One region of the Lelliottia jeotgali genome, then DNA from elsewhere that is predicted to be linked to it. Evidence: predicted binding sites of a transcription regulator. Region 1 holds the regulator's gene; the other holds the start of a gene.

Evidence for each region. Region 1 encodes Fur, which represses iron uptake genes when iron is present. Its sites were predicted from a motif close to ATAATAATGAGAACNACTATCAA; they were not measured.
Region 2: feoA (ferrous iron transporter A) is a predicted target of Fur. The motif match lies at 1,250-1,272, and genes of this name have one in related genera.

The regions. Positions count from the first base shown of each region.
Region 1 covers NZ_JAENMQ010000004.1:3,083-6,645, forward strand. The annotation lists gene ybfF (esterase) at 1-301, shown strand, start outside; gene ybfE (LexA regulated protein) at 431-718, shown strand; gene fldA (flavodoxin FldA) at 876-1,406, shown strand; gene fur (ferric iron uptake transcriptional regulator) at 1,702-2,148, shown strand; gene chiQ (ChiQ/YbfN family lipoprotein) at 2,255-2,584, opposite strand; gene chiP (chitoporin ChiP) at 2,630-3,563, opposite strand, start outside.
Region 2 covers NZ_JAENMQ010000015.1:61,593-65,155, forward strand. The annotation lists gene JBO43_RS20730 (Tex family protein) at 1-976, shown strand, start outside; gene feoA (ferrous iron transporter A) at 1,313-1,540, shown strand; gene feoB (Fe(2+) transporter permease subunit FeoB) at 1,571-3,563, shown strand, end outside.

The DNA.
Region 1 (3,563 bases):
GGTGCAGTTTCTGCTGAAATCATTCGTCGATGGCGCATGGCGTTTTAATGTGCCGGTGCTGTGGGACCAGTATTCGGATATTGTCGGCTGGCAGAAGGTTCCGGCCTGGCCGCACCCTACCCTGTTCATTCGCGGGGGCAATTCTCCGTATGTGACCGACGCATATCGCGACGCCCTGTTGGCGCAATTCCCACAGGCGCGTGCGCATGTGATTGCCGGAGCCGGGCACTGGGTTCACGCCGAAAAACCAGAAGCGGTGCTGCGAGCAATACGCCGCTATCTCTCTGATAACGCGATTTGATTAAAAAGCCAGCGACTGATTGCCCGCAGGCTACCAGTCGTTGGCGTGCAGGTTGACGTCATGTATGATGTCGCGCTCATCGCCCCGGCAATAGCAGGGCTGCTTGTTTTCCCCCGAAGTCTCTGAATCATGGCCAAAGAACAAACGGACCGCACGACATTAGATCTGTTCGCGACTGAACGTCGACCGGGACGACCAAAAACCAATCCGCTTTCGCGTGATGAACAGTTGCGCATCAATAAGCGCAATCAGCTGAAACGCGACAAGAGTCGTGGGCTTAAACGCGTCGAGCTAAAACTCAACGCGGAGGCTGTCGACGCCTTAACGGAGCTGGCCGATGCGCGCGAGATCAGCCGCAGTGAGCTGATTGAAGAGATGCTGATGGCACAACTTCAGGCATGGCGCAGCACCAGGTGATCGTCCGAAAATCCACCCAATAGTCCTTTTCATGTAGCACAGAGTGCAGTCCCGCGTGATAGCTGTTTCCGCAGACTTCCCTGTTCTGCTATGATTGCCCTTATCCGTGGACAAATTGCGCCACCATACCATTAAGTTTCAAGAGGTTATTTCACTCATGGCAATCATCGGCATTTTTTTCGGCAGCGATACCGGTAATACCGAAAACATCGCAAAAAACATTCAAAAACAGCTTGGTAAAGACGTTGCCGACGTGCATGACATTGCTAAGAGCAGCAAGGAAGATCTCGAAGGCTACGATATTCTGCTGCTCGGCATTCCGACCTGGTACTACGGCGAAGCGCAGTGTGACTGGGATGATTTCTTCCCGACGCTGGAAGAAGTCGATTTCAACGGCAAGCTCGTGGCCCTGTTTGGCTGCGGCGACCAGGAAGACTACGCGGAATACTTCTGTGATGCGCTGGGGACTATTCGCGACATCATTGAACCACGCGGTGCCGCGATCGTCGGCCACTGGCCAACGGCGGGCTATCATTTCGAAGCCTCTAAAGGCCTGGCGGACGACGATCACTTTGTCGGACTGGCGATTGACGAAGACCGTCAGCCAGAATTGACCGCAGAGCGCGTCGACAAGTGGGTAAAACAGATCCGCGAAGAACTGCACCTCGACGATATTCTGAACGCCTGATCAAATCTGTGAGGCATGGCGATTTACGCCATGCCTCATTGATAGATAATTCCAATCAAAATAATTGCTACAAATTTTTAACTTTTGTGTTCATACCTGTACAATGTCCCAGGGTTACAGTGGATGCCATCGAACAAGTTTGTTGGTGATACCACGTTTTTATAAGCATACTTTGCTTGAGACTTGCAGTTTTCATTTAGGCATGGCAGTTCTATAATGAGACGCATTATCCCAACTGCATTTTCTTTCATTTCCTCTAAAGAAGTGAACCGTTTAGCAACAGGACAGATTCCGCATGACTGACAACAATACCGCATTAAAGAAGGCTGGCCTGAAAGTGACGCTTCCTCGTTTAAAAATCCTGGAAGTTCTGCAAGGACCGGACAACCATCACGTCAGTGCGGAAGACTTATACAAACGTCTGATCGACATGGGCGAAGAGATTGGACTGGCGACCGTATACCGCGTTCTGAACCAGTTTGATGACGCCGGAATTGTCACCCGCCACAATTTTGAAGGCGGTAAATCCGTTTTCGAACTGACGCAGCAGCATCACCACGATCACCTGATTTGCCTCGACTGCGGCAAGGTGATTGAGTTTAGCGATGACTCTATCGAAGCACGTCAGCGTGAAATCGCCACTCGTCATGGCATCCGTCTGACCAACCATAGCCTGTATCTGTATGGTCACTGTGCTGAAGGCGATTGCCGCGAAAACGAGCACGCTCACGATACAAAATAATCGTGTTTTCATACTCTGAGCCAACCTGACGGTTGGCTTTTTTTTGCCTGAAATAAATGCAAAAACGCCCGGCGAGCTTTCGCTGCCGGGCGTTAATCAACGCGAATTACTGCGCGTTATTGTTGCGAATCTCCTGCCAGAGCTGACCGCAATCGGCTTTCACCGCTTCGCCATTACCCGTCTTACGCGCCTGGATACAGGCCTGGTAATCCATCACGCGGACGTTTTCCTGCGTGGCGAACTGCTCATGTGCCTTTTCTTTCTTCAGTACCGTCAACACGCTCTGACAGGCCTGGATTTTTTCCGGCGAGCCTTCAGCGGTATTGATACAGGTGCTGTAAGCCTCTTTGAGACGAGAATCTTCTTTCGGGGCCTGAGGCTGAGCGCACGCAGCCAGTCCTGATGCCAGTACTGCGACAATGACTAATTTCTTCAACATGTCGGTCTCCATTCCGGCGGGAATGTCCCGCCGGACAGTTCATCAGAAGATGGTAAATGGCGCGATAACCATGAATTTCACGTCACGCTCATCCTGGAAGATGTTGCCGTAACCGCCTGCATAGCTTGGAATGTCGGAATGGTTGTCATACTGCGTGAAGTGCAGTTTGAACATAGTGCCTTTAGCGCGACCGTCCTGCAGGGTGTACATCGCATCGAGACTGTAAGAAGACTCTTTCAGACGATAGTTAGGATCGTAGTAAGCGTCTGGCGTCGCCATGTCACCCGGCTTCGCATCCCATGCGTAAGCGTAGGAAGCACCCACTGCCCAGCCCGGAAGATTCCAGTTTTTCAGGTCATACATCGCACCGAAGAAGAGTGCTTTTTCGCCGTCGGCGTTGAAGTCAGAGCGGTTATCCCACCAGATATCCAGACGACCGTTGGACGATGCATAGGTTGGCGTCATACGCTGAAGGAAGTAGCCCTGCTGCCCTTCGGCTTTGACGTAAGTCCCTTCGAGGCGTAAATCCACCTGCCCGATTTTGTAGCCAAAAGTCAGCGCCTGCAGCCATGCGGTGCCGTCATACAGATCGTTCACGCTGCCATCGCTGACTTTGTCGCGTGTGCCGTAGAACTGGTAGCTGGTGGTCAATGGGCCACCAACGATATCGAATTTGTAGCTGGCTTTGGCGAAGTACTGATCGACATAACCTTCAGCCTGACCAAACGCCGCTTCCAGCACGAGATCGTTTTTGAAGTCATATTTCGCGCCGAGAGAGTGGAGATATTCCACGCGGGTCTTTTTATCGTTCTGGTAGAACTTGTCCATCTCGATGTGCCACGGCGCTTTGTACTCGTTGGTCCACATGTAGGAGAAGCTCAACGCACCCGCATCGCCGTAATCAAAGTTTGCCCCAGCTTCAGCACCCTGATAGGTACCCGGCATAAAGCTCCAGTGTGGTGCTAACAGCGTCTGG
Region 2 (3,563 bases), on a different contig from region 1:
AGATCCGCTGGCAGAGCTGGTGAAAATCGATCCGAAATCGATCGGTGTCGGCCAGTATCAGCACGACGTGAGTCAGACTCAACTGGCGCGCCGTCTGGATGCGGTGGTGGAAGACTGCGTAAACGCCGTCGGTGTAGACCTGAACACCGCCTCCGTTGCTCTGCTGACCCGCGTGGCAGGCCTGACCCGCATGATGGCGCAGAATATCGTCGCCTGGCGTGATGAGAACGGTCAGTTCCAGAACCGCCAGCAGTTGTTGAAGGTGAGCCGTCTCGGGCCGAAAGCCTTTGAGCAGTGCGCGGGCTTCCTGCGTATCAACCACGGCGATAACCCGCTGGATGCCTCAACCGTTCACCCGGAAGCTTATCCGGTGGTGGAGCGTATTCTGGCTGCCACTCAGCAAGCGCTGAAAGACCTGATGGGCAACAGCACCAATCTGCGTGACCTGAAAGCCGTCGATTTCACCGACGACAAATTCGGCGTGCCAACCGTCTCCGACATCATCAAAGAGCTGGAAAAACCAGGTCGCGACCCGCGCCCTGAGTTTAAAACGGCGAAGTTTGCCGAAGGCGTTGAAACGATGAAAGATCTGCAGCCGGGAATGGTGCTGGAAGGCGCGGTAACAAACGTCACCAATTTTGGTGCCTTTGTCGATATCGGCGTACATCAGGACGGTTTAGTGCATATCTCTTCCCTGGCCGATAAGTTCGTGGAAGACCCGCATACCGTGGTCAAAGCGGGCGATATCGTGAAGGTGAAGGTGCTGGAAGTGGATATGCAACGCAAGCGTATCGCGCTGACGATGCGTCTTGACGAGCAGCCAGGCGAAACCAACGCTCGTCGTAATAACGGCGGCGGCGCGCGCGAGCAATCCCGTCCAGCAGCCAAAGCCGCGAAACCACGCCCTCAGGCTCAGCCTGCCGGTAACAGCGCGATGATGGATGCGCTGGCCGCCGCGATGGGCAAAAAACGTTAATGTCCCCCATTTGCCCGGCTGAATGTTGGCCGGGCAAACGCAGTATCGCCCGACAATCACACCGCAATAAGCTGGAATAAATAAGAACGTACTCACTCATTTATTAGTAAATATGGAACCGATTGCATATCCATATTTATACCAACGATTATCACTTAGTTAACAAATTAATAATTCATACCTCACTCCCCATCTCATTAAAAATTGAGCAAGGTCAAACAGTCCTCGAATTAATGTCCATATGAACATCCGGTCACATTTTAAATATTGCTGATAGAAACCATTCTCATTATCATGAACCTGTTGATTATTTAACCTTCGGTCAAAGTGGTTTCTATGCAATACACACCAGACAGTGCCTGGAAAATTACCGGTTTTGCCCGCGAAATTAGCCCGGCGTATCGTCAAAAACTCTTGTCATTAGGCATGCTGCCTGGGTCTTCGTTCCAGGTTGTGCGCATTGCGCCATTAGGCGATCCCGTGCATATCGAAACCCGTCGCGTCAATCTGGTATTGCGTAAGAAAGACCTCGCGTTATTAGAAGTCGAAGCTTTAATCCGATAAATCGCCAGCCGTTATACCGAGTCTAAAACAATGAAAAAATTAACCATTGGCTTAATTGGCAATCCTAATTCCGGCAAGACCACCTTATTTAATCAGCTAACGGGCGCACGTCAGCGCGTCGGTAACTGGGCGGGCGTCACGGTGGAACGTAAAGAAGGCCAGTTTTCGACGACGGACCATCAGGTCACTCTCGTTGACTTACCTGGCACTTATTCGCTCACCACCATTTCATCGCAGACCTCGCTCGATGAGCAAATTGCCTGCCACTATATTCTGAGCGGCGACGCGGATTTACTGATTAACGTCGTCGATGCCTCCAATCTTGAGCGTAACCTGTACCTGACCCTGCAATTGCTGGAGCTGGGCATTCCGTGCATCGTCGCGCTGAACATGCTCGATATTGCCGAGAAGCAAAAAATTCGTATCGACATCGATGCCCTTTCAGCACGCCTTGGTTGTCCGGTGATTCCGCTGGTCTCCACCCGCGCGCGTGGGATCGACGCCCTAAAGCTGGCGGTCGATCGCCACACCGGCAATACCGATCTTGAGCTGGTTCATTACCCGCAACCGCTGGTGCGCGAAGCCAGCATACTGGCGCAAGAAATGACCCACGCGATGCCGCAGAAACAGCGCAACTGGCTGGGGCTGCAAATGCTGGAAGGCGATATCTACAGCCGTGGTTATGCGGGCAACGCCGCACAGCATCTGGATATTTCGCTGGCGCGACTGAGTGACGAAATCGACGACCCGGCGCTGCATATCGCCGACGCACGCTATCAAAGCATCGCAGCGATTTGCGAAGTGGTCAGTAATACCCTGACCGCCGAACCTAGCCGCTTCACCTCTGCCGTTGATAAAATTATTCTCAACCGCTTCCTCGGCTTGCCGATCTTCCTGCTGGTGATGTACGTGATGTTCCTGCTCGCCATCAACATCGGCGGCGCGCTCCAACCGCTGTTCGATGTCGGCTCTGTGGCCATTTTTATCCACGGCCTGCAATGGCTGGGCTACACGCTGCATCTGCCTGAATGGCTGACCATTTTCCTCGCGCAGGGGCTGGGTGGCGGTATCAACACCGTTCTGCCGCTGGTGCCGCAAATCGGCATGATGTATCTGTTCCTCTCCTTCCTTGAGGATTCCGGTTACATGGCCCGCGCGGCCTTCGTGATGGATCGCCTGATGCAGGCGCTCGGTTTGCCAGGTAAATCCTTCGTTCCACTGATTGTCGGTTTTGGCTGTAACGTTCCGTCGGTGATGGGCGCACGTACGCTTGATGCGCCGCGTGAGCGCCTGATGACCATCATGATGGCGCCGTTTATGTCCTGCGGCGCACGACTGGCGATCTTCGCAGTCTTTGCGGCGGCGTTCTTTGGCCAGGAAGGTGCGCTGGCAGTATTTTCCCTGTACCTGCTGGGTATCGTGATGGCGATTCTCACCGGCCTGATGCTCAAACACACCATCATGCGCGGCGAAGCCTCACCGTTTGTGATGGAACTGCCGGTCTACCACGTCCCGCACATCAAAAGCCTGCTGATCCAGACCTGGCAGCGCCTGAAAGGTTTTGTTCTGCGCGCCGGTAAAGTCATTGTCATTGTCAGTATTTTCCTTAGCGCGCTGAACAGCTTTACCCTCAGCGGTCAGGCGGCGGATAATATCAACGACTCGGCGCTGGCCTCCGTCAGCCGCGTGATCACCCCGCTGTTCAAGCCGATTGGCGTTCATGAAGATAACTGGCAGGCCACCGTTGGGCTGTTCACCGGCGCGATGGCAAAAGAAGTGGTTGTGGGCACCCTGAACACGCTGTATACGGCGGAAAATATTCAGGAAGAGGAGTTTAACCCGGCGGAATTCCACCTCGGAGACGAGCTACTGGGCGCGGTGGATGAAACCTGGGAGAGTTTGAAAAACACCTTCAGCCTGAGCGTGCTCGCCAATCCCATCGAGGCCAGCAAAGGCGACGGTGAAATGGCAACTGGCGCGATGGGCGTAATGAGTCAGAAGTTCGGCAGTGCGTCAGCGGCCT